DNA from 2 places in the Neobacillus solisequens genome. Region 2 is predicted to be linked to the other one. Evidence: riboswitches for the same ligand, from Rfam matches in the RefSeq annotation. Region 2 holds a riboswitch; the other holds the start of a gene.
The links. Region 2 has a riboswitch for S-adenosylmethionine ahead of mmuP (S-methylmethionine permease). Riboswitches for the same ligand answer to the same signal wherever they lie in the genome.
Positions count from the first base shown of each region.

Region 1: it holds a riboswitch for S-adenosylmethionine, as region 2 does, so the genes downstream of both, ACI3K6_RS10800 (methionine biosynthesis PLP-dependent protein) here and mmuP (S-methylmethionine permease) in region 2, are expected to answer to the same signal.

Region 1 covers NZ_JBKFGJ010000010.1:23,308-39,961, forward strand. The annotation lists gene ACI3K6_RS10790 (bifunctional homocysteine S-methyltransferase/methylenetetrahydrofolate reductase) at 1-791, opposite strand, end outside; gene metC (cystathionine beta-lyase) at 788-1,981, opposite strand; gene ACI3K6_RS10800 (methionine biosynthesis PLP-dependent protein) at 1,981-3,093, opposite strand; SAM riboswitch class I at 3,226-3,338, opposite strand; gene ACI3K6_RS10805 (asparagine synthase-related protein) at 3,737-5,674, shown strand; gene ACI3K6_RS10810 (paeninodin family lasso peptide) at 5,689-5,814, shown strand; gene ACI3K6_RS10815 (aldolase) at 5,916-6,836, shown strand; gene ACI3K6_RS10820 (lasso peptide biosynthesis PqqD family chaperone) at 6,848-7,141, shown strand; gene ACI3K6_RS10825 (lasso peptide biosynthesis B2 protein) at 7,154-7,609, shown strand; gene ACI3K6_RS10830 (nucleotidyltransferase domain-containing protein) at 7,631-8,821, shown strand; gene ACI3K6_RS10835 (ABC transporter ATP-binding protein) at 8,825-10,624, shown strand; gene ACI3K6_RS10840 (YveK family protein) at 10,784-11,521, shown strand; gene ACI3K6_RS10845 (CpsD/CapB family tyrosine-protein kinase) at 11,508-12,164, shown strand; gene ACI3K6_RS10850 (polysaccharide biosynthesis protein) at 12,446-14,272, shown strand; gene galU (UTP--glucose-1-phosphate uridylyltransferase GalU) at 14,285-15,163, shown strand; gene ACI3K6_RS10860 (glycosyltransferase family 4 protein) at 15,187-16,338, shown strand; gene ACI3K6_RS10865 (glycosyltransferase family 1 protein) at 16,323-16,654, shown strand, end outside.
Region 2 covers NZ_JBKFGJ010000006.1:1,575-18,228, forward strand. The annotation lists gene ACI3K6_RS07600 (YeiH family protein) at 1-956, shown strand, start outside; gene ACI3K6_RS07605 (immune inhibitor A domain-containing protein) at 1,032-3,446, opposite strand; gene mmuM (homocysteine S-methyltransferase) at 3,723-4,667, opposite strand; gene mmuP (S-methylmethionine permease) at 4,642-6,051, opposite strand; SAM riboswitch class I at 6,133-6,237, opposite strand; gene ACI3K6_RS07620 (NAD(P)H-dependent flavin oxidoreductase) at 6,492-7,445, shown strand; gene ACI3K6_RS07625 (uracil-DNA glycosylase) at 7,759-8,433, opposite strand; gene ACI3K6_RS07630 (YitT family protein) at 8,859-9,425, opposite strand; gene ACI3K6_RS07635 (glycosyltransferase family 2 protein) at 9,815-10,513, shown strand; gene ACI3K6_RS07640 (DUF2304 domain-containing protein) at 10,542-10,922, shown strand; gene ACI3K6_RS07645 (EamA family transporter) at 10,919-11,266, shown strand; gene ACI3K6_RS07650 (DUF2142 domain-containing protein) at 11,307-13,328, shown strand; gene ACI3K6_RS07655 (Ig-like domain-containing protein) at 13,561-15,693, opposite strand; gene ACI3K6_RS07660 (sensor domain-containing protein) at 16,365-16,654, shown strand, end outside.

The DNA.
Region 1 (16,654 bases), on a different contig from region 2:
CCTATTAAGCGGACCCCTTCATTTCGGAAGCTTTGTGCAGAATGCCGAAAATAATCGGCATCTCCGTCATAATGAAATTTCCCATCTGTATAAGCGGGGAGACTGGCATTCGGATAGGCTGACAGAAACGCATGCTTCGGCAATTCAATTTGAGCCAGTGCCTCCAGCATATGGTGCGGACCAAGCCGGCAGTTAATCCCCACGACATCAGCACCAATCTCTTCAAGCCGTTTCAGAGCATTATTTACAGGAGTCCGATTTTGTAAAAAACCCGGCTCTTGCAAGGAAACCTGTGCAATAATCGGCAGTTTCGTTTCTTTACGAGCAATCGCCAGTACTGTTTCAAGCTCTTCCTGATCATAGAAGGTTTCCAGCAACAATCCGTCAACACCTTCTAGCAATAGACAATACAGCTGTTCACGGAAACTGCGTTTAATTTCTTCTATAGTAATAGAATTGGGTTTGATGCCGCGATTGCCACCAATGGTACCTAGTACATAGGCATTTCCCTGCGCCGCCTTTTTCGCATTCACAACAGCGGCACTATTAATCTCCTTCACCGAATCCTCCAAACCATACCTCTGCAGCTTCAAATAATTGGCCGCATACGAATTAGTTTGAATCACATCGGCGCCGGCATCGATATAAGCCTGATGAATGCGTTGAATTTGTTCGGGCTGGGAAAGATTCAGCTCCTCGAAGCAGCAATCCGTACCATAGGAATAGAGCAGCGTTCCCATTGCGCCATCCCCAATTAAGATTTGATTCGATAATTTTTCTAAAAAGCTCATTTCGATTCCCCTCGTTGTAAGACCAATTCGTTGTGTGCAAGCTTTTCAAAGGCCTGGGAAAAATCCTTGATAAGATCTTCCGGATTTTCCAGACCGACAGATAAACGAAGTAAACTATTTTTAATGCCTCGCTTTTCACGTTCTGGTTGCGGCATAGCAGCGTGTGACATTTTTGCAGGATAAGATAAAATCGACTCCACCGCACCAAGACTCACAGCAAATACCGGAATCTTCACATTGGAAACAAAGGAGCGAACTACATCTTCATCCTTTAGTTCAAACGATAAAACCGCACCGGCACCATAGGCCTGTTCCTGTTGAATTTCGTATTGGGGGTGATCCTCAAGAGCCGGATAGTATACTTTTTCGACAAGCGGATGGGCTTGTAAAAATTCTGCCAAGGTTAATGCCGATCTTTGCGATTGTTCCAGGCGAACATGGAGAGTCTTCAACCCGCGTAGTACTAACCAGGCATCTTGAACTCCCAAAATCGCTCCAAAGGAATTTTGTAAAAAGTAAAGCCGTTTCGCTAGCGCGTCATCGTTCACAACAGCTAGCCCGGCAACGACATCACTATGTCCCGCTAAAAATTTCGTAGCACTATGTAGCACCACATCAACTCCCAGCTCCAATGGTTTCTGAAGCTGTGGAGTTAGGAATGTATTATCCACAAAAGTCAACGCATCAATTTCTTTCGCCAATTGACTGATTGCGCGAATATCCGTCACTTTTAATAGCGGGTTAGAAGGTGTTTCAACATAAAAGGCCTTTGTATTAGGTTGAATTGCCTGTTTTACCTGATCAAGGTCTGTCATATCGACAAACGTATGTTGGATCCCGAATCGTGTAAGAACCTCGGTCACCATTCGGAACGTCCCACCGTAGACATCCTCCGTAATCACGACATGATCGCCGGAAGAAAGAAGCAAGAAGGCTGTGGAAATGGCCGCCATTCCTGATGAAAAAGCAAAGCCTTTCACGCCGCCCTCTAATTCGGCAATGACATCCTCCAGTGCTTCTCGAGTCGGATTTAAACTGCGGGCATAATCATATTTGCCAAATTGGTCGATATCAAATTGATGAAAGGTGGATGCATGCTGGATCGGAACACTTACCGCACCCGTAGCAGGGTCCACTTTATGACGGTTATGAAGCAGCCTCGTTTCAAAACAATAATCTTCGGTTTCCATTATGCAATCACTCCTTCACGAATTTTGGCAAACGCCTGACTAAGATCAAAAATAATATCTTCCGCATCTTCTGTACCAACAGAGAAACGCAACAATCGATTACAAACACCTTGTTGAATGCGGATTTCTTCAGGAATATCAGCATGGGTTTGTGTTGCTGGATAAGTAATGAAGCTTTCCGTTCCGCCCAGGCTTTCCGCAAACGAAATAAGTTCTAAATTCTGCAGGAATGGGTTAACCCACGTTTCATCCTTAATTCGGAAGGAAACCATTCCGCCGCGTCCCGGATATAAAACATCAATGACATCATCATGTTTGGAAAGGAATTCAACGATGGCCTGCGCATTTTTTTCATGGCGCTCCATTCTTAAGGATAGAGTCTTCATACCGCGCATAAGCAGCCAGGAATCAAACGGACTAAGCACACCGCCGGCTCCGTTATGATAAAGGGCCAGTTGCTCGCAAAGATCTTGGCCTTTGGCAACAATCAATCCGGCAAGTACGTCATTATGTCCACCCAGATATTTGGTCGCACTATGGATGACAATATCCGCACCAAGCTTAATCGGCTGCTGCAAGAGCGGAGTATAGAAGGTATTATCAACAATCAGCAGAATTCCGTGCTTTTTTGCAATCTCGGAAATCGCTGCAATATCTGCCTCCTGCATGAGGGGGTTGGTAGGAGTCTCGAGAAAGATGGCTTTTGTTTGCGGAGTAATCTTGCTTTCAACCTCTTCCGGACAACACGTATTCACATATTGAGATGTTAAGCCCCATTTTTTATATCCTTTTTCCAATAGACGATAAGTCCCTCCGTATAAATCCTCACTAACAAGCCACTCATCTCCAGATTGAAATAAGGAGAGGATCGTGAAAATCGCCGCCATTCCAGAGCTGCAGGCAAACCCCTGATCGCCGCCTTCCAAATCAGCAATCGTCTTTTCAAGGAGCTGGCGTGTTGGGTTTCCTGTCCGAGTATAATCAAACCCAGTCGATTGCCCAATTCCTGCATGGCGGTAGGCAGTTGAAAAATATACCGGTGGATTCACGGTGCCTGTCTCCGTTTCACTTCTGTTTCCAATTTGAGCAAGTTTCGTATCAATTTTGTACATTGTGCACACTCCCTGTTTAGTAAAATTGTAGTGTTTTCTCACTTTAAAGCATTGCGGCATTAAAGCGTGGTAATAAAAGAAAAAAGCCCTCTATAAGAAGAAGACTTTTGTAATCCGACCAAAGCGTCATTCTTCTTATCTCGCAAATTAACAATTTGCAGGAGTTAGCACCTTTTCAGTGAAAAAATCCACTGAAGGTTGCTGAGGCGTCACAGGGCCATTCCCTCGACCTCTCTTGATAAGAAAATCAATATTAAGACTTTTTATAAAATTTACTACAATTTATAAAAGGTGTCAATAAATTTTTAGAAATTGCAGAATTTGCTGGATTTTGTAAGGGGGAAGATGGTTGACAATGAGACTATTAGATTATAATATAGTTTTATCAAGTTGTTCTTTATGTAGAACAGATAAAGAGTTTGTATCCCAGATTTATTAGGTAGAAAAGAAAATAATTAGGTAAATATACCGGTAATTAAAGGTTTTATGTATATATAATCTTTTAAATGAATATTCTAACTGTGTTCTTTTTTTAGAACCTTTGTTTCATATTATTTATTCAGAATATTCGGTTATAAAAGGAAGAATAATAGGATAATAGTATTTAACTAATGACTTTTTACATAGTTGGTGGAGGAAAACCATGAGTGCTATAGCAGGGATCTATCATATGAATAATGAACCTTTAATTGTTGAACACGGCAGAATATTAATGAAAGAACTAGAAAAATATCCAGCAGATGATGTTCAAACTTGGTATAGCGACAAAATCTTCCTCGGCTGTCATGCACAATGGATCACACCAGAGTCTGTCGGTGAGAAGCTTCCTTATTATGATCTAGAAAGGAAACTGGCCATAAATGCCGATGCCATCATTGATAATCGGGCTGAACTATTTGAAAAACTCCAAATCCCAAAGGCAAAGCAAAAATCCATAACGGACAGCGAACTAATCCTCCTTTCTTATGATAAATGGGGCGAAGACTCACCCAAGTATTTAGTTGGCGATTTTGCCTATATGATTTGGGATGAGCGAGAGCAGAAGGTGTTTGGGGCTAGGGATTATTCTGGTTTAAGGACTCTCTACTTCCACTTTCAAAACAACAAGTTTGCATTCTCGACTGTGATGGCCCCTTTATTGAAATTACCATACATAGAAAAAACATTAAATAAACAATGGATTGCAGAGTTTTTAGCGAATCCGGGGATGTTTGAATCGGTAGATCCTTCTTCAACGGTTTATACAACATTGCGGCAAATTCCCCCTTCACATTCATTAAAAGTGATAAATGGCGAACTAACAGTATCAAGGTATTGTCAGTTGCCAGAAGAAAATAAGTTGAAATTGAAGTCTAATGAGGAATATGAAGAGGCCTTTAAGGAGGTCTACCAAAGGGCTGTTAATGACCGATTAAGAACGATTCACAAAGTGGGCGCTCACCTAAGCGGCGGATTAGATTCCGGATCAGTGGCGTGTCTAGCTGCTCCAGCATTGCGCGGGGAGAGCAAACAATTGCATACCTTTAGCTACGTACCTTTACAAGAGTTTGAGGACTGGACCCCTAAAAGTCGGGTAGCTAATGAGCGTCCACTGATTGAATCGACTGTAAATTTTGTTGGGAATATAGTACCCGAATTTCTGGATTTTGAGGGGGAAAGTTCATACACAGTCATTGATGAATGGCTAAATCACTTAGAAATGCCCTATAAGTTTTTTGAAAATAGTTATTGGCTAAAAGGGATTTATGAGCGGGCTAACCAAAAAGGTGTAGGGGTGCTTCTTAATGGTCAAAGAGGAAATTGGACAGTTTCTTGGGGTCCAGCGTTAGAATACCACGTCAGGTTATTAAAAAAGTTTCAGCTGATTCGAAGTATTCGAGAAATATTTTTATATAGTAGAAACCTGCAAGTAAAAAAGTCAAGAGTTGTGTCAGTTGTAGCTCGGAAAACATTTCCATTAGTTGGTAGAATTTTCACTGGGAAAGAAGTGGACCCTTCTCCACTAATGATCAATTCAGAATTTGCCGAGAATATGGGAGTATTCGAAACCCTATTAAGTCATGGAATTGATCGGAATGGAACCATCTCGCAAAATTGGTATGAAATTAGAAAAATGCAATTTGAACAGCTTTACTACTGGAATATAACAGGAACGTATGGATCCAAATTTTCGCTGCCATATAAAGTATGGGATCGTGATCCTACTAATGATCTGCGTGTCGCTCGTTTTTGTTTATCCCTACCTGAGGAACAATACGTTCAAAATGGTTTAGACAGAGCTCTAATCAGGAGAACAACTAAAAATTTATTACCAGACAATATACGATTGAACTTTCGAACTAGAGGAGCACAAGGTGCCGATGGAATCATTAGAATGACGTCACATTGGAGTAAGTTCATAAACGAGTTAGAGCAAATGCTTAATGATGCTCAAGTAGCTGAATACTTAAATATAGAGTTCATTCGTACCATTATACCAAAGTTTAAAGAGATTCCGGGTCCGGAATATGTCTACGATCAAGATTTTAAAATATTAATGCGTAGTTTAATATTCTATCGATTTATAAAAAAAGTTGCTTGAAAGGAGGTGATAGCATGAAAAAAGAATGGAGCACTCCTGAATTAGAAGTACTGAACGTTAACATGACTATGGCAGGACCTGGTCATAAAATTCCAGATGCAGTACAACCAGATCCAGACGATCCAGTAAAGTACAGCTAATGAATGTAGATTTCAGTGAATCATGGCCACAAAACTGCCCTTATACAATGCAAAGTGTGTAAGGGCTTTTAAAAATTTTTCTCGGTAGCTGGAGTGAGAACATGACTATCACAAAAAGTGCCCTATTGTATAAGGGATTTGGATTGAATCTATTAAGTGAAATAGTTTTGCCTGAAATGACGTTATTAAAACATACAGTTAATGAGGCAGACATCGAAATTAAAAAACGTGACTTATCTCAACGTTGGTATGAAATAGATTCCGGAACAGTGAAAAAGTTTGTTGTGCAAGGAAATGAAATCATGTTTGAAGTTCCTGATACGGCGATCTTTTCTATTCAAAATGGAAAAGAAATTATCGTATCTCCAATAAAAGGGACAGAAGAAGATAAAATACGCCTATATATCCTTGGCACCTGTATGGGAGCCGTACTTCTTCAGCGAAAGATCCTACCATTGCATGGAAGTGCTATTGCAATTGAAGGGAAAGCCTATGCCATTGTGGGTCACTCAGGTGCGGGGAAATCAACCTTGGCGGCAGCATTAATGAATAAGGGCTATCAATTATTAAGTGATGATGTCATACCAATATCTTTTGATCAAAACAATGTTCCTTATGTCACTCCATCCTATCCTCAACAGAAATTGTGGCAAGAAAGCCTAAACCAATTTGGTATAGAATCAGCCAATTTACAACCATTATTTGATAGAGAAACAAAATTTGCTGTTCCAGTTCATGAACGATTTCTAGAAGAAAAAATACCACTAGAAGCTATTTTTGAGCTGGTGATTAACGAACAAGAAAAGCCTCACCTAAAGAAAATTGAGGGATTAGAACAATTGCATACTTTAAATATACATACTTACCGGAACTTTTTGGTAACCCGTTTAGGTATGACAGAATGGCATTTTAAAGAATCAGCAAAAATTTTAAATCACATTAATATGTTTCAATTACAGAGACCAATTGGAGAGTTTACAGCTTCCGAACTAATGTCTCTACTGTTATCCAATATAAAATAGGGGGGACTAATATGATTAGTACACAAACTATTTCACTAGCATCAGTAGTCTTGCAAGCAGAAGGCAATGTAGTTAGTGATATGAATGGTGAAAAAGTCATGCTTAGTATTAAAAGTGGAAAATACTACAACTTAGGGACAATAGGTGGAGAAATTTGGGAATTAATCAAGTCACCTACAGAAATTATGGAAGTAGTAAACAGATTACTGAAGGACTACGAAATTGAGCAAAAAGTATGTGAGCAGGATGTTCTCTCCTTTATCAACCATTTAAATAATGAGGGCCTAATTCAAATCGTGAATTAGGGGGATTTTGTCATGAAACTTGCCCGAATAGTAAAAACATTTGTGTTGTTGGATTCAAAAGAAAAGCGATTGTTTATAGAGGCTTTTATCTTTTTGGCCTGGGGGCGCATTTTAAAATCGATGCCTTTTTCAAAAGTTGCCCCTATTTTGGGTGAACATATGGAGGAATCCTCATTTAACCGGAATCCTTCAGAAGAGAAACTTTTAAAGAACATATCAAATGCTATTTATATTATGAGCAATTACACACCTTGGCAAAGTAAGTGTTTGGTAAAGGCCATAGCCGCAATGAAAATGCTGCAAAGAAGGCAGATCGATTGTACTCTTTATTTAGGAACTGGAAGAGATGAGGATGGACAATTGGCAGCCCATGCTTGGCTCAGAAGTGGAACGTTGATTATAACGGGCGAGGAAGTTATGGATCAATTTACAGTAGTAGGAAAATTTGCAAGGTGTATGAATGGATAGAACCTAAAGGAGTAAACCAAAGTGGATACATTATTTAAAGAGCAGGTAAAGCAATTTCCTATAGAATTAAAATTGTTACTTTCCTTAATAAATGAGGAGCAAACAATAGATAAATTAAGCCCTGATCTCTTGGAAAAAATAAATTGGGATACTTTTTATACATTAACTATTCATCATCGTGTTTTTCCGATTGTTTATAAAAAAATCAAAGAACTAGACAGTGAATTTGTTCCGGAATTCGTGTGCCAAAAGCTGAAACTCTCTTATCAAAAAAACATTTTTCGCATGCTTTTTCTCAGTGGCGAAACAGAAAATGTTGCTAAATTATTTGATAAAAATAACATTCGCAGTCTATTTTTAAAAGGAACAGTATTGGCAGTTGACCTTTATGGCGATGTATCGTTAAGAACGTCTGCTGATATAGACATATTAATACCAATTGAAAAATTATCACTTGCAGAAAAACTGTTATTGGATCATGGATATATCAAAGATGATTATATTGAAACTGTGTTAAATGATTGGAAATGGCGACATCATCATATTACGTTTTCCCATCCGGAAAAACAGATAAAAGTCGAAATCCACTGGAGACTGAATCCTGGTCCTGCGAAAGAGCCAAATTTTAATGATTTGTGGGATCGAAAAAGAGTTAGTAAATTAACAAGTTACCCTGTTTATACATTAGGGTTTGAAGATTTATTTTTATTTTTAGTATCTCATGGAGCGCGCCATGGCTGGTCAAGACTAAGGTGGTTAATGGATATTGAAAAATTAGTAAAAATGGAACTTAATTGGAACAAAACCAAGGATTTACTTAGAGAAAATCAATTTCTTCAATTGGGTGGTCAGGCATTATATTTAGCTTCAGAATTGCTATGCACAAAAGTACCTGATGAAATGATGGAAAACATAAATCGAAAGCAGACAAAGCAGTTAGCAGGAGATGCTTTGTTTTATATAAAACAAATGGTTAATCTTCATACATACCCAGTGCCAAAAGATGTGTCTGAGTATCATAAGCGACATTTAATTTCGTTAATGTCCAAGAGACAAAAAGTGCTTTTCTTTGCGAGCACCCTTTATCCTTATCCGGAGGACGCAGAGTTTTTTCCTCTGCCGAAAATTCTTCATTTTCTATATTTCCCGTTGCGGCCGATTATTGTGATCTTAAGGAAAACGAAGAATTATTCCGAAGCAAGGAGGGCGTAAATAGTGAATTACGTATTTTATTTTATAAAAAAGTTATATTCCTACTCTGGTAATATCCTATATTTAAATCTTTTCGGTATGGGATTAGTAAGTTTCCTTGATGGAATGGGGATATTTCTATTAATTCCAATGATTCATTACAGTGGAATAATCAGTGTAGATATGGAAACTATAAAATTTTTGCAGGTATTTGATTTCTTGCAGAAATTCCCTAAATTAATGGTGTTGGCTATGATTTTGGGTTGTTATATTTTGTTAGTTATTACACAAAATTTGCTTCAGCAAAACTTAGAAATTAGGAATGTTAAAATTACACAGGGGTTTGTCCGGCAATTAAGAGTTGAAACCTACAATGGAATAATGAAGGCAAATTGGGAATTTTTTACGAAACAAAAAAAGTCAGATTTGATTAACGTCATGACCATGGAGCTTTCCCGCGTAACAGGTGGGATTATTCAATTTACACAATTTTTATCATCAATGGTTTTTACAGTTATACAAATTGGAATTGCATTCTGGTTATCAACAAAATTAACCTTATTTGTCTTAGTCTCAGGATTTATACTGGCCTTCTTTTCCCGCAGATTCATCAAGCAGTCAAAACAACTAGGGTTAAAAACGTCCTTGTTAGCCCAGGAATATCTTGCAGGTATTACGGATCAATTAAATGGTATTAAAGATATAAAAAGTAACACCTTGGAAGAATCCAGGTTACGATGGCTGAGGAGTTTAACAAACGATATGGTCTCGGAGCAAATTGATTATATTAAATTAAAAACAACCTCCCAAACTTTTTATAAAATTGCTTCAGCCAGTTTAATAGCAATCTTTCTATTGATTTATTTTCTGATGCTTGATGCGAAACCTGAACAATTTTTTCTCATATTAATGATATTTTCAAGATTATGGCCTCGAATTACTAGTATTCAAGCTAGTATGGAGCAAATTGCAACAACAATACCCGCCTTTCGCTCATTAGTTGTACTACAAGAAAGATGTAACAAAGCATTAGAGGTTTCAAATAACACAAGCTACAAGGATATTAAACCTCTTCACATTCAAAAGGGTATCGAATGTAAGGAAGTATTTTTTAGATATAACTCAAAAGAATCAAGCTATGCACTTCAAAATATTAATTTGAATATTCCTGTTCAAAGTATGACCGCCATTGTAGGTCCATCCGGGGCAGGAAAGAGTACTTTAATAGATATGATTATGGGGTTGAATAAACCAGAGTCCGGGAGTGTCCTTATTGATGGGGAACCTCTTTCAGAGGATAAATTGTTGTCTTTAAGACGTTCAATTAGTTATGTACCACAGGAACCTTTTCTGTTTAACGCCACTATTAGAGAAAACCTCCTTATGATAAATCCTGAGGCAAATGAAACTCAAATTTGGGAGTCACTAGAGTTTTCGGCAGCAGCGGATTTTGTTAAAAAGATGCCGGAAGGATTGGAGACTATTGTTGGAGATAGAGGAATAAGATTATCTGGTGGAGAACGGCAAAGGCTCGTTTTGGCCAGAGCAATCCTTCGCAAACCTTCCATTCTAGTATTAGATGAAGCAACAAGTGCCTTAGACACAGAAAATGAGTCCAAGATTCAAGAGGCATTAGATAGACTAAAAGGAAGAATGACGGTGATCGTAATTGCTCATCGATTATCAACCATTCGGAATGCCGACCAAGTGATTGTATTAGAGCAGGGAGAGATTATCCAGAAAGGTCAATTTGCCCAACTGGCACATGAAAAGAAAGGGATGTTTAATCATCTGCTCAGGAAGCAGATGGAGCTTAGCGTCTAGTTTTTGAATCACCTAAATAGTAGAAAATGGGAAAGAAAGCATTGACACGTTCTTTATATAGAACTAAAATGTTAAATATAAAGTATGGATTTACTGGTGAAATAAACAAACTAATATTTACTCCTATGTTCTTAAAATATTTAAAATAAAGGTGGTTTCATGAATACGATTAATCTAAATAGAAATGACCAAAGTCCCAAGGTAAAGGAAATTAATTTAAAAGAAATAGTAAGTGTGATCAAAAGAAGATTTTGGATTATAGCCCTACTAACAGTAATCTCAGGAATAGCAGGTTTTACTTTAAATAATGCTGCTATTACACCTCTGTATCAATCTTCTTCAAGAATAATCATTGGAGCAGATGAGGAATCAAGAAAAACACTTCAGGTAATTATTAGAGATTCAGCCGTTTTGGATATTGTCATTAACCAGATGCAATTAAATAAAACTGCTGAAGAATTAGCTAATCAAATCACGGTAGCCAGCGTGGATAATTCTCAGGTTGTAAGTATAAGTGTAGTGGACTCGAACCCTAATCAGGCAGCGATCCTAGCAGATACAGTCGCCAATGTATTTAAAGACGAGGTACCCAAAATTGTCGGGGAAGATTATGTTCGAGTGTTATCCAAGGCGAAGGTAAATACCAATCCCATTAATCCAAAGAATAATAATAAATTATTCTTTGCAGTAGCTGTTGGTATCGTGATTGGAATCGGATTAGCGTTTTTACTGGAGTCATTGGATAACAGAATTCGCCCGAATAATGACCTTGAAGCGATGCTAGGGTTACCTGTATTAGGAAAGGTCCCACGAATAAGCAAACGGAATTTAAAACGAAAAAAAAATAGAATGTATTTTGAACTAGAAACGGGGGGCGAGTCGGTTGGCGGTAAATAAAAGAAAAGAATCCACCGATATAAAAAAACGGACCATCATCACCTACTCCCATCCAGAATCTCGTATTGCTGAGCAATTTCGAATGATCCAAACCAATATTAAATTCATGCTCTCAGGAAAGAAAAGTCAAACCTTTTTGGTTACATCACCATGCGGCAGTGAGGGAAAGTCAACTATTATTACAAATTTAGCCGTATCCATGGCGCAACAAAAGAAAAAGGTTCTTTTGATAGATGCCAATTTAAGAAAACCCGCTTTACATTCCTTTTTCAAACTCCCTAATACGAACGGATTAACAGATGTGCTAACCGGGAGGCAATCATTTACGGAGGCTGTATACCACACAGAGATTTGGAGGCTTGATTTATTAACAAGCGGACTTATAACTCATAATCCTGTCGAACTACTGAGCTCTCAACAAATGCTTGATTTACTAGATAAGGTGAAACAGCAATATGACGTCATTTTAATAGATTCTAATGCTGTACTTGAAGTATCAGATTCGAAGTTAGTTGCCAATCAAAGTGATGGAGTCATTTTAGTCGTTAAAAATGATCACACTAAGTTTGAGGATGCAATAGAAGCGAAAAAGGTATTAGAGTTAGCAAAGGCCCATATTGTTGGAGTTGTTGTTAATAAGTAACTTAGAAATTACATTTTTTTTGGCAAGGTTGTTCGTTATTGGAAACGAAATATTCTTTTAAACAAAAGGTGATGCCTCCTAGCCTTTATCAATGGAGGCACTCGGTCATGCTGTGGGTTGAAAAACCTTAGACGCCAGTCGTCGAGAGTGTGATGTGAGGGGGGGTTAGATGCCCTTTATTTAAAAATGTTGAGGATGTGTTTTTCATAAAGAGCATATCCTTAACATTTTTAAGGAGTTGTAGATATGAATAATAGTTCTATAGATTTGAGGGGGATAGTATGACATATCGGCAAAGGTTATCCTTATTTCTGCTAATTGATTCTTTTATTGTCCTAACAGCTATCTATTTTAGCCGCTTCTTAGTAAATGGCACTTTTTATGTCATTACTTTTCCAATGGTAATTAGTTCAATTGTCATTTTAGCCAGTCATTATTACCTATCATTTAGAATCCATTTGTATAAGAAAGCGTGGGAATATGCCAGTATTGGGGAATTGCTTAGTATCCTAAAGGTTGTAACATTGTCAATTATCGTTGCTGCTTCGGCACAGGCCATTATTTTTCATGAAATATTTTATCGATTGTTAACCGTAACATGGCTGCTGAATATGTCATTAATCGGGGGATCACGGTTTTGCCTGAGAATGTTTAGAGATTCACATTTACAAAAATATGAAAGTAAAAAAAGAACTCTCATCATTGGAGCAGGATCTGCCGGTACGATGGTGGTAAGGCAACTGCAACAGAATAGTGATGCTGATCTGTTGCCGATCGCATTTATTGATGATGATGATAAGAAACACCAGCTCGATATATTAGGGGTTCCAGTCATTGGCGGCATTAATCAAATTGAATTTGCGGTTAACAAATTAAATATTGAAAACATCGTGATTGCCATTCCATCACTTAGCAAAAGAGAACTAAACGCCATTTTCCAAGAATGTGCTAAAACGAAGGCTAAAACGCAAATTCTGCCAATGTTGGAGGATTTGATGACAGGAAAAGTATCTGTTAATCAATTTCGTGATGTCCAAGTAGAGGATCTATTAGGAAGAGAACCTGTAGAACTAGATATGGTTACAATCTCGGAAAATATTACAAATAAAATTGTATTGGTAACAGGAGCAGGGGGGTCTATCGGGTCAGAAATTTGCCGTCAATTATCATGTTTCAAGCCGAAAAAATTGATTTTATTAGGCCATGGTGAAAACAGCATCTATTCGATTGAAATGGAACTAAAGGAAACGTTTAAACATACAGGGATTGAATTTATCCCCGTTATTGCAGATATCCAGGATGCCAAGAAAATGATGACTGTCATGAGCATGTTTCAACCAGACTCCGTCTATCATGCAGCTGCACATAAACATGTTCCATTAATGGAGGCCAATCCTGAGGAAGCCATTAAAAATAACGTAGTGGGAACCATGAATGTGGCGAAGGCGGCCAGTTGGAATGGGGTAAAAACCTTTGTCATGATTTCAACGGATAAAGCAGTGAATCCAACCAGTGTGATGGGCTCATCAAAACGGCTAGCTGAAATGATCATTCAGCACATGGACAAAGAAAGTGAAACAAAATTTGTAGCTGTTAGATTTGGCAATGTGTTAGGAAGTCGAGGAAGCGTCATTCCGTTATTTAAACAACAAATTAAAAAGGGCGGTCCGGTCACTGTTACTCATCCAGATATGGTCCGCTATTTTATGACCATTCCTGAGGCATCCAGATTGGTGCTTCAGGCAGGGGCACTAGCCAGTGGTGGTGAAATATTCGTATTAGATATGGGTGATCCGGTTAAGATCATCGACTTGGCCAAAAACTTGATTAAACTCTCAGGTAATTCGATTGATGAGATTGGAATCGATTTTACTGGTATTCGACCAGGCGAAAAGCTTTTTGAAGAACTATTAAAACCGGAAGAAGTACATGATCAGCAAATTTATCCAAAGATTTATGTTGGGAGAGCTTCAGACCTTCTTATCGAGGAAATTGAGGACATTATCAATTCTTACCCAACTCTTGCGAAAGAAGAGCTAAAAGAAAGGCTTGTGGCGCTTGCTAATTACAAAGTCGCCCCTCAGGCACAATTATCAGTTTCAGTTTAAGGAGTGCATATTATGAAGGTGAGAAAAGCAATTATCCCAGCAGCGGGACTTGGAACAAGGTTTCTTCCGGCTACAAAAGCAATGCCAAAGGAAATGCTGCCAATCGTTGATAAACCAACAATCCAATATATCGTGGAAGAAGCGGTTGAGTCCGGAATTGAGGATATTATTATCGTAACTGGAAAAGGAAAACGAGCAATTGAAGACCATTTTGATCATTCTTTTGAACTAGAACACAACCTATTGGAAAAAGGAAAGTTTGAGCTATTAAGTGAAGTTCAAAAGTCGTCAAAACTGGTGGACATCCATTATATCCGGCAAAAGGAACCAAAAGGTTTGGGGCATGCCATTTGGTGTGCACGAAAATTTATTGGTAATGAACCATTCGCAGTACTGCTTGGGGATGATATTGTCCAGGCGGAAAAGCCTTGCCTAAAACAGTTAATCGACCAATATGAGAGATATAATGCCTCCGTTCTAGGAGTGCAAACAGTTCCTGAAGAAGAAGTATCCCGTTACGGAATTGTCGATGGAATGATGATGGGGGAACGGTTCTACAGTGTGAATAGTTTAGTAGAAAAACCAAAGCAGGAGGAAGCCCCTTCTAATCTAGCGATACTAGGCCGGTATATTTTAAGTCCGAAAATTTTCGGAATATTAGGCAAACAAAGGCCGGGTACGGGCGGAGAAATCCAGCTTACTGATGCCATTGCTGCATTAAACCAACATGAAGCGGTTTATGCTTATGATTTCGAAGGTGTTCGCTATGATGTTGGGGAGAAGATGGGATTCATAAAGACAACGATTGATTTCGCAATTCAACGAGAAGATTTAAGAAAAGAGCTCTTATGTTATCTTTCTTCCGTAATTGAAAATGAACTAATCAAATAGAGTTTAAAGGGTAGTGGGTGGAAATGAAAAAGAAAGTGTTATTCTGTGCCACAGTTGATTACCATTTTAAAGCCTTCCATTTACCGTATTTAAAGTGGTTCAAAGAGCAAGGATGGGAAGTACATGTTGCGGCATCTGGCGAGTTAAAACTTCCGTTTGTTGACAGGAAATTTAACATTCCCATACAAAGGTCGCCATTTAAGAAAGAAAACATAGTGGCGTACAAAACGCTAAAAAAAATTATTGAGAAAAATCAATATGAAATGATCCACTGTCATACTCCGATGGGGGGAGTCATTACAAGGTTAGCGGCGAGGGCGTCCAGAAAAACGGGAACAAAGGTAATATATACTGCACATGGCTTTCATTTTTGCAAAGGGTCCTCTTTCATTAATTGGCTACTTTATTATCCAATTGAAAGATTACTAGCTAACAGCACGGATTGTTTAATTACCATTAATCAAGAAGATTTCAATCTTGCAAAAACTCATCAATTTAATTCAAAACAAATTCTCCGTGTACATGGAGTGGGAGTTAATACAGAAATTTTCAGACCTGTATCTGAAACAGATAAACATGAGCTCAGGAAAGAACAGGGGTACCTCCCAGAAGATTTTTTGATGTTTTATGCTGCTGAATTCAATAAAAACAAGAACCATAAATTATTAATTGAATCATTGGCATTAATAAAAGAAGAAGTTCCGAGGGTAAAGTTATTATTAGCAGGTGAAGGACCGCTTCTAAAAGAATGTCAAGATTATGCCATTCAATTAGGTGTAGATCATATGATAGCTTTTCTTGGGTACCGCCATGATATTGATGTTCTTTTAAGAATGAGCGATATTGCCGTGGCCTCTAGTTTTAGGGAGGGACTTCCGGTAAATATTATGGAGGCAATGTCCTGTGCTTTACCAGTCATCGCGAACGACAATAGAGGGCATAGGGAATTGATTCAAAATAATTATACGGGTTGGACTATTTTAGACGGTAAACATGGTTTTTCAGAAAAAATCAAAATCCTTGCGGCCAATACAGACCTTAGATACCAAATGGGATTAAATGGCCGAAATGAAATTTTAACAAAATATAGCATTCATAAGGTATTAGAGGAGAAAACGAACATCTATCGAGGACTTATGGCAGACAAGGAGGAAATGGTGTGGGCAGTCCGTTAAGAATCTTACATGTTGTAGTCAATATGAATCGCGGTGGGGCGGAGACGTTAATCATGAATCTGTATCGGAATATTGACCGCACCAAAGTACAATTTGATTTTTTAACCTGCAAACCGGGAGTTTTTGATTCGGAAATTATGGAAATGGGTGGAAAGGTTCATCGGATCCCCTATTTAACCGATGTAGGGCATTTAAAATATGTAGAGGCACTCAAAAACTTTTTTACTTCAAACAATCAATATAAGATTGTTCACTCCCATATGGATAAGATGAGCGGATTGGTACTTCGGGAAGCCAAAAGGGCAGGGATCCCTAC
Region 2 (16,654 bases):
TTACTTTTGTTATTGCATTGGCTGGTTTTGGATTGTCCAAACTGCCTGGTCTAGACCGTGTCGGGCAACTTGCCTGTGCCATTTTGATCGCAGTTGTTTATCGACAAATATGGGGATACCCGGAGCGACTGCGTACAGGGATTCAATTTTCTGCCAAAAGACTGTTAAGACTGGCAATTATTCTTTTTGGATTAAAACTAAATATCCATGTTGTTCTACATCAAGGATTGGGGTTACTTGTAAGAGATGTCGGAACCATTGTTTTTTCAATATTCCTTACCACATTCCTTGCAAAATTATTCAAAGCAGATTCTTCTTTATCCTTGCTACTTGGAATTGGAACAGGTGTCTGTGGTGCAGCAGCAATTGCCGCTGTTTCACCGATCTTGCAAGCAAAAGATGAAGATACCGCAATGGGGGCAGGGATCATTGCATTGGTTGGAACCATTTTCGCCACAGCCTATACCATTTTAAGGCCGTTTATCCCCTTAACTGCTCTACAATACGGTATTTGGTCGGGGGTAAGTTTACATGAAATTGCACACGTAGCTCTGGCCGGAGCACCAGCCGGACCAAATGCCCTCGCAATTGCTTTGTTAGCCAAACTAGGCCGTGTCTTCTTACTTGTTCCACTCAGTTTTATTCTTATGTATTGGATGAAACGTAGAGGAAATAGAGAATCTGATTCCGATACAAAAATTGAATTCCCCTGGTTTCTAATAGGATTCATGATTATGAGCCTGTTCGGAAGCTACGTCCTTGGCCATTCGATCACGATTTCAGCTAGTATCCTAAATGGAGTATCCTTCTTCACTTCTTTTATCTTGACGATGGCCATGATTGGATTAGGTTTAAATGTTAGTCTGAAAAACCTTCGCACGAAGGCGTTACGACCACTTCTGGCTATGTCGATTACTTCCATTCTTTTATCGGTCATCACCTATTTCACGATGTAACTGGGAGAAAATAAAAACCCCTTTTCCGAGGAAAAGGGGTTTTTAGCGTGGTATTGCAATCAAGCACGCGTAATTTTATTTGTGAATCCAAACGGCACCGGCAGAATTGTCTTTTGCTTCACCGATTACTTGGATTTTAAGCGGATACTGTGCTGGAACAATTCGTCCGGCATCAGGAATAACGGTGTTTGTGTATGTCTTCGTGGCATCGAACGTTTTTACGCCTGGAAGACCTTTGTAATCGTAAATTCCACGGACTGCATTTTCAATATACCATGCAGGTGTCTGGTCTAAGGAGAAGGCAGCATCGGCAATCTGGTATCTTGTGCTTTGCTTAATGGTTGGAGAACCGTCAGTAACGGATTTACCCATGATCGCTTCAGGATGGGAATCGACAACACCAAGGAAGCCTTCGCCCGGATGAACGCCCGTCCAGTTATCGGTAAACGTTTCATCGCCATACCAAACTACTAAACCAGTATTATATTTCACCCCACGGGAGTACTGTAATGCCGCATCAGATCCAGAATAGTTTCTCCACTCTAGATAATAATAATGTGGTTTCTTGATCCAGCCGTCAGATACTTCAAACCCGTTCAATGCTACTTTTGGTGTTCCCTCTGCATCATCGGAGAATGCAACATTGCCATCTACTGTTAATGACAAATTATCCATTGCAAAACCATCTGGAGCCAGTCCACCATCTGTTACGTATTCAAAAACAAGTTTTACTTTCTTACCGGCAAATTCGCTTAAGTCATAAGATTTATCTACCCATTGACCTTTAGTGGACTCAAAAGCGGAGTTTCCGCGTACTACATCCGATTCATCACCGATGACATCCACTACTTTCTGTGTACCGTCAGATGCAACAGCGGTTACATTTACGTAATCATAATTGGTTTCCACATCGTACAACGCCTTGTAAGCAAACGTTGCATGGCTTGCATTTGTTAAATCAAAGTTCGGGGTTTCCATTACAGTATGTAGGTCATCCCCTTTTGTACTGTAGTAGTACTTGGCCCCAAATTTAGGTGGTATTCCTGGAATTTGCTTTTCAGGAAGGTTTACTTTCACAATTCCAGGGTTCTTGGATTTGGTTACACTCTGATCAAGAACAGCTGCTAGACCGTTTTGATCAAGATCTTTATAATCTACTTCCGTAATATTTGCCCAGTTGCCGCCCAATACTTTTTGGAAAAACTCTTTGTTTTGCGGTGAAAAACTTGGTGGCTGGGTGCCGGCAATGTGTCCGTTCCAGCTGCCGCCGCTCATGATGGACCATGAGGCAACTGGCTCACCTTGACCGGTATACTGGGTATCATATTCGTCCGGAAGACCTAAATCATGGCCAAACTCGTGTGCAAATACGCCAACTGCTCCTTCTTCAGGCTCGATGGTGTAGTCGTACGCAGCCATTCTGCCTTCTTTCCAATAATCTACCGCCGCTTTTGTATTTGGTACGGAATAAACACCGCCTAGATCCCAGCGGTGAGACCAAATGGCATCGTCACCTAGTGCTCCGCCGCCAGCTTCTTGACCTACACCAGCATGAAGAACCATCAGATGATCAACCAAGCCGTCTGGCTCGTTAATATTTCCATCGCCATCAATGTCATAGATATCCAATTTATCATAATCAGCTAAATTGACCCCTTTTGCTACAGCCGCATTCAGGGCATCTTTTACTAGACCGCGAGGACCCTTGGTTCCCGGCTTGTTATCGTTGCCACCCTCTGGGGCATCGCTACCGTAATCAGCAGCATTCCCTGGAACCGTTAGCCAATCAGAAACGTTTCCTGTTACGGTATAGCTGCCGCCAGATTGCTCTTCGTAATATTGTTTAAATGTTTTTACCTTATCACCATTAAATAAGGTGAAATCTTCATTGCCAAACAGCATTTTTTGATAATGATCGCGATTGAAATCTTTGGCGTACATATATCCTGGTTCTTGCTCAATGTTGTTGTGTTTAAAGTCTGCATATTCTACTAGCAAAACTAGCACTTTATCCTCACGGACAGATCCGTTATACGAGGCCTGCTTGGCAGAGTCTACTTTCACTTCACCATTCGGCTTGCCCTTTTTGAAATTTTCGTGGCCTTTATTAAGCTGGGCAACCAGCTTGTCCTTTTGCTTGGTTAAAAAGTCTTTTGCCTTTTTGTCCATTTCCTGCTGCTCTTTTGTTAGGACTTTGTCGGACTTGCCCGGCTTTTCTCCCTGCTTCTTTTTAATGTAAGCGTTTACAGCCTTTGCGATTTCTTCACCGGATGCATCCTTTGAAATAAGTCCTCTTTTCTGTAGTGCTTTTGCCAGCCTGTCCTGGTCAATAATGTTCATGTCCATTGTGGCTGACTCTGCAGTATAAGCCGTCTTTGCTGCAACAGGGGAAATCTTTGGTACTGCAAAACAACTAGAAAATAGTGCCGATGTTGCCAAGGTTGTTGCCGCAATGCTGGAGAAAACCTTTAATTTTCCTCTCTTCTTCACGATTTAGCCTCCCTTTATCTCTATTAAAAAAATAGTACATGTAAAATTGTAATCTACCAATCTATTTATGTAAATATTTACAATAGTCTAAATTTTAGACAAAATACTACACCTATTTTGCCATTTTTTCACTCCTTTAAAATAAAAAAAGCCTTGCTATTCAAGGCTTTTGTTTCCTTTTCTGTAAAAATATCGGTCTTAATCAAACGTTTGATTAATTGAGATATACCTGTCAATTCTCGAAAAATGTCGATGAAATTAGACACATTCATGCTTTTAGTAGCGCCACTTTTTTGAAAGTTCTTCAATGTGATGGGGCGTTGTTCGGCAGCATCCTCCGATCAACCTTGCTCCTGCTCTGTACCATTCTTCGGATTGCAGTTCGAACCTTCCACATAATTCTTGGCCATGCCAAGTTTTTGTTACCGGATTATAGGTTTCTCCCGAATTTGGATATACCAGAATAGGCTTTTTCGTGTTCGTGCGCAACTCCTTAATGGCACTAGTAACATAGGTTACTGGTGCACAATTTATACCAATGGCAATGATTTGTTGGTCCTCGTCAAAATACTGTGCACACTCCGCAAGCTTAGTACCATCACTAATTTCTTTTTCATTTTTCAAAGAAAAGGATAGCCATGCATATACCTCCGGAAATTCTCGCAATAGGGACGATAACACTTTCGCCTCTTGTAAAGAAGGGATCGTTTCAAATGCTAATAAATCGGCTCCGGCTTCAATCAATGCTTCCATTCTAGGACGATGGAATTCTACTAATCTTTCATCTGTTACGCCGTAATTTCCTACATACTCTGAACCATCAGCTAGGTAAGCTCCATATGGTCCAACAGATGCAGCCACTAATGGCTTAGGCCGATTATGCTGCGCAGTTTCCTTCCAAAAATCATCTCTTGCCCTTCTTGCCAGCAGCACTGTTTGCTTCATTAATTCTAAAGCTTCCTTCTTTTCTATTCCACGAGCGGAAAAACCATCAATTGTTGCCTGATAACTTGCCGTAATGGCACAGTCCGCCCCGGCACGAAAATAATCAGAATGAACCTGATAAATCAATTCAGGATTTTCAAGTAACACACGTGCAGACCAAAGGGGATCATCCAAATTACATCCATGGGACTCCAGTTCTGTCGCTAAGGCTCCATCTAGAAGCATAATAGAATGTTGGGATAAAATGGTATCAATTGGGTTGATTTTGTTGGACATAATGGGCGCCTCTTTTCTTTAGATTTTGTGTAAGATAGTAGCTGCCGTAGCAGAGTAATATAAATGGAATACCACAATATAAGGCTATTCGTTGAGTTGGATCAAACGCAATTCCAATACAGGATGCAAGACACAAGATAAATGACAAAATTGGAACAAACGGATAAAGTGGCGTACGATAAACCAAGTCCTCTATTGAATTTCCTTCTTTTAAAAATTGTCTGCGAAATAGGTACTGGGAGGCACTAATACTCATCCATACAACCACCACAGCTAGACCGGAAATGGATACTAGCACAATGTATACAGTATCTGGTGCAACAATGCTAGAGAACAAAGATAAAACTCCGCCTAACATACTGAAAATAACGCCATTGATGGGAACACCCTGTTTAGTCATTTTGGCAAACATGGGTGAAATGGTCTTCTTATTAGCTAATGACCAAAGCATTCTTGAGGAAGCATACAGTCCTGAATTGGCAGCAGATAAAATGGCTGTTAAGATCACAAAGTTCATAATGTCGGCAGAGTAAGGCACCCCTATACGTTCTAGAACAGCAACAAACGGACTCTCTAATACGCCAGCATCGTTCATAGGCAGTAGCGCAGATAATACAATGATGGTTCCTACAAAAAAGAGGATCAATCTCCATAAAGTCGTGCGAATGGCCTTCGGGATTGTTTTTTGCGGATTCGCTGTTTCTCCAGCTGCAATCCCGATTAATTCCGTTCCTGAAAATGCAAAATTCACCGCAAGCATGGTTATGAGAATGGCAAAAGCACCATTAGGAAACAGGCCCCCTTTTACCAAATTTGAAAAGAAAGGTGCTGAGTTTGAATGGGACATGGGAAGAATGCCTACCATCGCCGCTACACCTAAAATAATAAAGACCACAATGGCGATGACCTTTATAGATGAGAACCAGAATTCAGTTTCAGCGAAAAATTTAACCGTTAATACATTAATGATAAAAATTAAAACGGCAAAAAAGGCACTCCAGATCCAAACATTGACCGATGGAAACCATCTTTGCATAAGCATTCCCGCAGCCGTAAATTCAGAACCTAAGGCAACCGTCCACGTTAACCAATACAACCAGGCGACCGTATATCCTGTTCCTGGTCCGATGTATTTAGCTGCAAAGGTATGAAAGGCACCCGTTTCAGGCATATGTACAGAAAGCTCTCCCAAACAAAGCATGACTAGATACACCACTAATGCACCAATCAGATAGGATAAGATCGTCCCAAACGGACCTGCCTGTTGAATCGTATAGCCCGAACTTAAAAATAATCCAGTTCCAATCACACCGCCAAGCGATAGCATGACAATATGACGCGTTTTCATTTCCCTTTGAAATTCTCTCCCATTGTTGTTTTCCATTCATACTCTCCTTTTTAGCTATCCAGAAAAAACAAAAAGCACTCAAAAATGAGTGCTTCACTGACAAATAGAAACGGACCGCTCTTATCTATCAGGTTAATCACCCGCTGGAATTAGCACAGTATCTTAAGCAGACCTGTTGCTGAGGTTTCATCGGGCCAGTCCCTCTACCTCTCTGGATAAGAAATATTTTTTTTATAACCTTATCAGTCATTTTTAGAATTGTCAATACGCTCAATATTTTCAGAAAATATTATTTAACATCAACAAATTGACCTCTCCCTGAAAACGTTAAATTTGAACATTATGTGGCAATTAGTAATTTATTTATAACTGTGAGGATGGACCATTACATTCATCACTATTTTTTAGACACCCTATTGTTTAAAGTGGTGGATATTAGGTTTACTTAAAAAACGTAATGAAATGGGGTTTTTTTCTTGAATTTTCCACAATTAAAAATAGGTCATATGATGCCAAAGGTACCAATCATGCAGGGTGGCATGGGTGTAGGAATCTCTTTAAGCGGACTTGCCTCTGCTGTTGCAAATGCTGGGGGCATTGGGATTATATCAGGAACTGGAATTTCCGTTGATGAAATGCGATCACATATAAGAAAAGCGAAGGAAAATATAAAGGATTCAGGCTATATAGGAGTAAACGTTCTTTTCGCTATGAATGACTTTGCTGAAAAAATGAAGGCAGCCATTGATGAAAAAGTTGATTTCATCATATCAGGCGCTGGAATTTCTAGAGATATGTATGCTTGGGGAAAAGAATCCGGTATTCCCGTTATTTCGATTGTATCTTCCGCAAAACTGGCTAGATTGTCAGAACGTCTTGGTGCTTCAGCCGTTGTGGTGGAAGGTCATGAGGCCGGCGGACACCTTGGTACAGATAGACCTTTGTTTGATATTTTGCCTGAAGTGGTGGAAGCTGTTACGATCCCGGTCATTGCTGCTGGGGGAATCATGACGGGGGAAGATGTTGCGAGAGCCCTACGCGCGGGAGCGTCTGGTGTACAGATCGGAACCAGATTCGTCGCTAGTGATGAATGTGATGCCCCATTAACGTTTAAAGAAAAATATGTACAAGCCAAAAAGGAAGATACCATTTTGGTCAAAACAACGGTTGGTCTCCAGGGGCGTGCCATTAAAAACCATTTTATTGATCTTATTTCAGATGACAAAAAGGTGAAAATCAAAAAGTGCATGGATTGCTTGAAAAATTGTTCTTATCGTTTCTGTACGCTTGATTCTTTGATCACATCGATGAATGGAGATTGCGAGAATGGTCTAGTTTTTGCCGGAGCCAGAGTCCATGAAATCAAAGAAATCCTACCAGTTCAAACAATCATCAACAATATTATGAGCGAATTTAAAGCTTGTGTATAAATGGAAAGGTACCTGCCCACTATCACGGTCAGGTACCTTTTTTTAAAAGGCTATGTTAAAGAATACGGTTGATTTTAAACCCTGTTGATTGGAGCGGAAGGCACGAAGACTCCTCGAAAATGCTACCGTATTTCCTTCGTGCGTGGGCGAATTCTAGGTAGAAAATCAATGTCCTGTGGGAGTACGGTTCTGGACAGACCCCGCAGGCGCAAGCGCCGAGGAGACTCGCCGAAACGCCCACGGAAAGCGAAGTGCCTGGAGTGGAAATCAACATACAAGTTTAAAGAGCCTTTTAAAAAATAACGAAATCCCTCTATAAATCAGGAATTTGCCAATCAATTTCCTCCAACCCTATTTCCCGCAGAATCGCATTTGTTCTGGAAAACGGTCGGCTGCCAAAGAACCCCCTATTGGCAGAAAAAGGACTTGGGTGCGGAGATTTGATGATGTAATGATGCGGTGAGGTAATCAACTGTTCTTTTTGTTGCGCAAAATTCCCCCAAAGGATAAACACAACCGGTGTTTCCCGCTGATTTAAGGTTTCAATCACTTTGTCCGTAAATAGGTCCCACCCAAGGTCTTTATGAGAATTCGGTGTCCCTGCACGCACCGTTAATGTCGCATTCAACATCAGTACGCCTTGCTCGGCCCATTTTACAAGGAACCCATTATTCGGGATCGTGCACCCCAAATCCGCTTTCAGTTCTTTATAAATATTTTGCAATGATGGCGGAATACCCACGCCTGGTTTAACAGAAAAGCTTAATCCATGTGCCTGTCCCGGGCCATGATACGGATCTTGTCCGATAATGACCACCTTCGTCTGATGAAACGGAGTAAGATGCAAGGCATTAAATATATCGTATTGCTCCGGATAGATCACTCTCGTTTGATACTCTTCTTTTAAAATTCCCCTTAGCCGTTGATAATACGGCTTTTCAAACTCTCCTTCCAACAAAGGAGACCAATCATTTTTTAAAATGGCCATTTCTATTTCACACTCGATTCCAAAGTTGTTAAACTACTATTATTATAATGAGTGGTGAACGGGGGTATCAATCATAAGATTTTCTTCGCTAATTCTTACTGGGATTACTAAGGTCAACAAAATTGATTTTATATACAATAAAACTAGTCGCAATATTATGTATCATATGGTCCCAAATATAATGAAAATCTTTGCATGTAAAAAGCCTTTATGGCAAATTGCGTTTTGAAAGACAAAAGACTTGTTACTAACCATGTCAGTGTCCTTCATCAAGCTTATGAAGGACAGTTTTCATTTCTAATAGAAGCCTGATGTCTTTCATCCCAGCTATGATGGACAATACCATTATTAAAAATGAGGTACTTGTCTTTCATCCATTTAAAGTCTACTGAGCCTTTAAAGGCTTTTGGAACTCACATGGCCTTCTATCTCCCCTCAATCATAGAGGTGGTCACCCCACCAACAACGATCACGACACAAGAATAAAAAATTCGATCCAAATTCAACACAGAAAGACCTGCTAATACAATCAACCCATCGATGAAGATAATAATCCATGCGATATTCAACGAAAGAGATTTTGAAATCATTTTAGCCAGCAGATCCGTCCCTCCTGAGCTTGTCTTGTAATACAGCATGAGCCCAACACCTATCCCAATGACCATTCCCCCAATGATAGCACTTGTTAGCGGAGAAATCAGAAATTGGTAACGAAGAGGTGCGAGAACATCAATAAATATGGACGATAAAAACAAACCAAATAAACTACTTAAGAAATAGGTTTTTTCATTCTTTGAGGCTAATAAACAAATAGGCAGGCTCAGTCCCACCATTGCAAAACCCGTCGGAACCTTCAAAAAGTAATGTAGGATCAAAGCCAGCCCCAAAATTCCGCCGTCAATAAAATGATGCGGGATCAAAAAACCATTAACCCCTATACCCAAAAGAAAACTGCCAACTACCGTCGCCATTATTTGCTGATAAATACCCATCACCTTTGTCCAAGTTTTTTAGTTTATAATATGACAGCAACTTGGAATTAAGAATGGTTTTAAGTATGTGGATGTCGGCCCCCTACCAACTCCTGAGTGTCCACCACAAAAGGACAATTGTCCACGAACGGTGCCTGTCACCCAAATGTTTTCACCCAAACCCAACCCATATCCACCCAATCTGATTTGTTTCAAATAGTCATATATTGATATCTTTTACTATTTTAAAAATGTGAACAATTTGTGAACTATATGTCGATAATTTGAAGAATAGTATCGTTATGTTATAATTTTAAAGTGTTTAATTTTTATTTCCATATTTTTACACAAAGTTTCATCTGCGGATTAAATAGAGATAGATTACTATTTTAAAAGGGAGTTATTTTGTCATGAAGGTTCTGGCCATTGTTCCTGCTTTTAATGAGGGCGCCAATATTCATCGTTTAGCTGAACTTTTCAGTAACATAAAGAACGTAGATGTAATTGTTATTAATGATTGCTCGACCGATAATACTTCAGAAATGTGTCGGGATTTCGGATTCAACGTCATAGATCTTCCTTCCAATCTAGGGATTGGCGGGGCTGTGCAAACAGGATATAAGTACGCTGAAAAGCATGGGTATGATATTGCGATTCAGGTAGATGGAGATGGACAGCATAATCCTTTGTATATTCAATCCCTAATCGATCCACTTATAAAAGGTGAAGCTGACCTTATCATTGGATCCCGGTACTTAGAGAAAGCGGGCTTTCAATCTTCGTTTATGAGAAGAATTGGCATCAACTATTTCAGCCGCTTAATTTATTTTTTACAAAAAAAGAAAATTACCGACCCTACTTCAGGATTTAGAGCTTGCAATCGCCGAGTCATCACGTTATTTAGTAACCGGTATCCATCGGACTATCCCGAACCTGAATCCATCGTTTATCTATTGCGGAATAATTATTCCATTAAAGAAGTTCCCGTCGTGATGAATGAACGCGAGGGCGGAGAGTCCAGTATAAACTTTATACGATCAATTTATTACATGATTAAAGTTTCCCTAGCCATCATTATTGATAATTTAAGAAAAATTGGGCTGACGTAGGCCACTAGAATCTTTTTAGGTGAGAATTATGATTACTACACAACTGCAAATCATTTTATTTATTGCTTCTATCATTACATTCATTATCATTGTTAATATGATTAGAAAGTATCGTCTAGAATTACGATATTCATTAATTTGGTTATTTTTTTGTGTTGTGAATATCTTGTTAGCATCATTTTCGAAAATTGCCGAATTTATTGCTTCCACACTTAGTATTGTGGAGCCTGTAAATGCCATTTTCCTGTTATCATTTGTTTTTCAATTCTTTCTTATTTTTAGTCTGACCTTAACCATATCCAAGTTATCAAATAAATTAACTCATGTGGTCCAGGAGGTTGGTATTTTAAAAAAGGAAATTGAAAAAATGCAGGCAAATGAAACTATGGACGGAAGGTTACATACATGAAATACATACTTATTTTAGCTAATATTCTTTGTTTGGTATTGGGTCAGACTTCTTGGAAGATTGGACTTGAAAACTTGCATCTGCACGGAAATATCATTCAAAAGTTCTTCCAATTCTTTTTTTCGCCGTTTATTTTAGCAGGCTTTGTTCTTTATATCGCTGCAACAGGCATTTGGATGTATCTACTCTCTAAGCTGCCACTAAGCTTTTTGTATCCATTACAAAGTTTGGCCTATGTGTTTGCTATATTTATTGCCCTTTTTTTATTTAAAGAGAGTATTCCTGTTACAAGATGGGTTGGAACAGGTGTGATTCTATTTGGGGTCTATCTCATCACCCGTTAAATCATGGCAAAATCTCTAGTAAAGGAGCATCTCTACTAGCATGGCAGGTTACAAACAATGGATTCAGTCAGAAATCAAAGATTACTGGCTGCCATGGCTGATAATCACTATTGTTTTTTTCTTTTCTTCTTTATACATCTATGAAAATAGAGGTATTTTTATCCACGAACGTGAATCTGAGCACCTTGTAGTCAATCAACAAAGAAACGATATGACTCTTGGAGAATTAACTGGGAATATGAAGTTATCCCAGTCATTTCGTGTGGAAGAAAATACATTTTCACGGGTTCAATTACAGTTCGGAACCTACGGCAGGAAAAATCACGGAACTCTCCTTTTTACGTTAAAGGAACAAAAAAGCGGAAAAATGATTTCCAGACAGAAGTTAAGTCTTTCCAAGCTTCCGGATGTCAAAAACTTTTATATAGACTTTCCACCGGTTCATCAAGCAAAAGGGAAAGGTTATATCGTAAGTCTTGAGGGACATCACTTACAGAGCGGGAATACGGTTACCCTTTGGAGGAGTGCAAAAGACTCTTATAAGAATGGAAGTCTCACCATAAACGGGAAAAAGCAACCGGGGGATTTGTTTTTTAAAGTCCTGAAAGTAGAGAATAAGCCCCTACTTAGTAAAACAGCCTTTGTTTTAGTGGGGGTAGCATTACTTCTGCTCTTTTTAGGATCCGTTGTCCTAATCAGGAAATGTTCAGATCATTTACATAAGGTATTTCTGATTATTGCGATCCCGTTTGGTCTTATCATTACATTGATCATTCCTCCTTTCGATCAATTTGACGAAATTGAACATTACTTTCGTTCCTTTGAAGTGTCCGAAGGGAAATTTACCAATCAGACGGTTGATCAAAGACTAGGAAACTATATACCCATTAGCCTCGTTGATACGGTACAGGATGTCCGATTTATTCATCAGGATGGCTTTAAATATGAACTTGTGAGGCAGGAGTTTGCTAAAAAGCTGGACTCCGACCACAGGATTTTCACGCGGAATTATGCCAGTTCCTACCCTCCATTAATTTATTTTCCCCAGGCATTGGGGATGATGTTGGGCAGGCTGATCTTCGATTCACCATTAGCGATGATGTATCTCGGTCGATTATTTAATTTAATCGCCTATATCTCAATTGTCTATATGGCTTTAAAAATAGTTCCGGTAAAACGAAAACTATTCTTTACTTTGGCGTTAATCCCGGCGCCACTGATCCTAGCAGCTTCCCTGTCTGCAGATGGAATAACCGATGCAACTGCTTTACTATTTGTTGCCTATATTCTTCACTTAGCCTATGGGAAGGTAAATCAAATAAACAGGAAGCATATAGCTACTGCCATTTTAATTGGGCTGTTTATAGCCTTATCAAAAATTGTATACATTCCGATACTCTTTTTATTTTTAATTATCCCTACTTCAAAGTTTTCGAGTAAAAAAGAGTATATAAAAAAATTCGCCTACTTGTTTATAGGCTGTATGATTCCATTTGTCATTTGGAATTTGATGAATTTGAAAAACATGTCTGTACCTGACCTAAGAATTAATCCTGGAGTTTCACCAGGTGATCAAGTAAAATTTGTCCTAACTCATCCGCTATATTACGTTAAGTACTTTATTGATACCTTATATAGTGAAGGGAATACGCTAGTCATTTCGATGCTGGGAAAAGCCACATCAAATTATCTATACCAGGCACCTTCTATTGTAATTTTCTCGTATCTCTTTATGCTCCTATTATTCGGAATCATAAAGGAAGAGACGGAGATTTCAATCCCAGTACGAAATATAGACCGCTTTATTTTTCTAGGTATTTTCTCAATAGTCTTTCTCCTAATCTATACGGCTCTTTATGTAGGCTTTAGTCCCGTGGGAGCACCTATAATAGGCGGGGTTCAAGGAAGATACATGATTCCAATTGCAGCACTCTTTTTCTTAAGTCTTTCTTATCCGAAGATTGTGAGTAAAGATGGAAAGCTGGGATTCCTGATTTACACTATTGTGCAGTGTTCAATGTTTACGTTGTTGCTTCATTATTTAGTTGATATTAATAGTTAACCTGAACGGTTACCATAGATTTGAGATTAAACTGATTCAGGACGTGGTCTACACACACTTTTAATTTTTGGCAATGTTATCTTATAAAAATTAAAAATGGTACCAGTTGGTAGGACACTCGAAAAAAGAGTGTTCAGCCTATACTGGTACCATTTTTTGATGTCCCATTCTAGAGATGTCCTCTTAGCATCCGTGTAAAAGCAAATCTTTTAAGATGATTACCGACATTTAGTTATCTTACAATAATGACCCTTGCAGGACTTGTATTTCCCGCGGCATCTGTTGCTGTGACGAGTATTTTTGTTCCAGTCTTTTGTTTGGCAATTGTTACTTTAAAATAGCCTTTAGAATTTGCTTTAGCTAGATATTTCTTTGAGCCAATTGATACGGTTATAGTTGATCCTGCTTCGGCCGTTCCTGTAACAAAGGTTGACTGGTTCGTGACAGCTTGCACAACCGGCATTTTTGGTGGTGTTATATCTGTAACGACTACCCTACAGCTTGCCTGCTTTTTTCCATCCTCTGTGGTAACGGTTATGACGGCGGTACCCACCTTTTTAGCCATTACTTTTCCTCTAAAATTAACTGTGGCAACAGCTGAATTACTACTGGACCAGAACACTTTTTGATTTGTTGAAGTGGTTGGGAGTATATTAGCTTTTAACTGATGCTGTTCACCGGTATTCAATGTAAGCTTTGTTTCTGCAAGCTTAATACCAGTAACAAAAATTGGATTAGGATCGATTCTTAAAATAGAACCGCCAATCACACCGTATAATTCATTTCCAATCCAGTAATTTTTTAAGTTTAAATTCTTATTTTTTACACCAATTGTATACAATCTTATTGGTGTACTGGCTTCTCTATTAATAAAATAGTACCCATTCCCGGGATCTGAATAAAGCCCATAGGCTTTTACAATGACATCTCCATTTGCACTAAGAGATTCTAGTGATACATTTAACCCAAAATGAGTCAGCTGCTTTGATACTCCGTTTTTCCATAAGAAGATTTGGCTTGTTCCGTTTATGGATTTCGAATATACCACATAGCCATTATTAACGGCCAAAGGCATTGAATCTACATCAATAGTTTTTTCTATCCCATCCTTATTTAAAATTAATTTACTGTTGTAACTTCCAGACGGTTGATCACCATATACTGTAATGTTCCCATCTGAAAACACATTTGTATAGGAAACATGTTCACTAGATGAAAGCTTGATCATGTTACCATCCGAATATCGATAAACCGCTCCTGATGATACAAAAATGACCTCTCCGTTAGCGGTGACATCAATCACCATTCCATCTTTACGTACCAATTGTGCATTCCCAGTCTCTAAATTTAGTAAATAGATTTCTCTTCCGGAAAAATCTTCCGAATTTGAACTTGGTTTTAAATCCCCGTTCCATATTGCATAATTTCCTTCAACCTTTAAAGGGCTATTCAAAAGCTCTCTACCAATATAAATAAGATTACTATTTTTATATACAAACAAACTGTTGTAATAAGAACTATATAATGCGAGTAGTACCCCTTGAGGAGTTATATATCCTTTAAGCCTTCCTGCATATGCAAAAATCGTTGTCTCACTTGCTGTCTGCAGATCTTTTAATTTTATTTCATTATTTGTGGTTTTATATAGTATTTTATTATCCTTAAAATCTAGTATTACACCACTTACTTGATATTTTTTGTTTAAATAACTACTGGGATCAGCATACAATGTTTTCGTTATGGAAACTGTCCCTCCTGTCTCATTAGTTGCAACAAATGTTATGGAGGTACTCCTATTCATCATTTTTGTAAGATCAAGGTACATTACGGTATCAATTTTATTAACGGCATCCATTTGCTGTCCATCGGGTGCCGTTATTTTAATAGTGCATTTTTCACCGGCTAAATCAGAGGCTTCTGCCTTGATTCTTATAAAACTATTTGTAAAACTGAAATCTTGCGGTGTATAAATGGTGAGCTTTGGTTGTTTCGTATATGTAAATGTAGTTTTATTTGTGGCATTATTCCCATACACATCAGTGGCCTTTACTTCAAGAGTTTTCGCTCCTCTTTTTAACCCAGCCAGATTTATTTTTCCTTCCCATTCACTATTAGTACGTGTAAGGGTAACTTCCCTTCCTTCAACTCGGGCCGTTACTGCACTAATTTGATAAAGAGATGTTATATTTGAAATTTTTATAGATAATTCATCATTATACTCAATTGAGTTTAATGTAGGTGATAAAATACGAAAAGAAATTTTTGACTTTGTAGTTTCTGCTTTTGTTACTTCTTGGGTATTGAAAAAAACAATAATTGAAACTAGCAAGAATAAAAACGAGATCCTGATCAACGGCTTCCTCATGGTTCTCTCCACCTTAAGTTTTTTACCCAAATTATACCATATTTTTCATCATTCTATTTTTTTCTGGCGATTTCTCCCACTTTTCGACGCTTTCAAAATTCCAACGGCAAATCATGATTATAAATCATTATCTATACTGAATATCCACTTGGAAGTTTTCACCTGATAATATCATTGGTCCTAATTGTAAATGGAGGAATGACAACGCAAAAATGCTTAATAGTCTCCTATATTTAGCTCATGCCTTTGCCTCCTGCTATTGTCTTAATACCTTGTTTAAAATACAAAAAATAAAAAAGCCCTTGTTAGGCTTTTGGTTAAAAATGATTTTTCACCTTTCCGCATCTGATACACGTTCCAGAAAAATAGTCATACTTATGGTATTTTCGAAAAAAACAAATAATAGATTTGATTTTCAATTGAGGTAACCCCCCTTATTTTTCCACTTTTACTTTATAATGATTGTATTGTATCTTATAAAGAACAAAAAGCGAAAGATGTCGAATATTCCTAAAAAATTTTCGACAAATTCTACTAATACTTCTATCTATAAAAAATATAATTATGTATGACAAAATATCAACATCCTCCATTTTTTACTATTCAATTAGAAAATTTTACCCGATAATATTATTGGTCCTAATTGTAAAGGAAGGAATGAATATACAAAAATGTTTAATAGCCTCCAAGATCCGGCGCTATTGGAAGATATATATAAATCTCTTTTTGAACAGAATCCGGATCCAAGTTTTGCTGTTGATTTGAACGGTCATTTTATACTTTTGAATGAAGCCACCTTAGACGTAACTGGTTATTCAAGGGACGAGCTGCTTCAGCGATCATTTCTCTCTATTCTAAACGAAGATTCGATAAGTACGGCTAAATCCCAATTGACGGAATCTTTAAACGGCCAGCAAAAAAGTTATCAAGTATCCATCAGACATAAGAATAAGCATCTCAT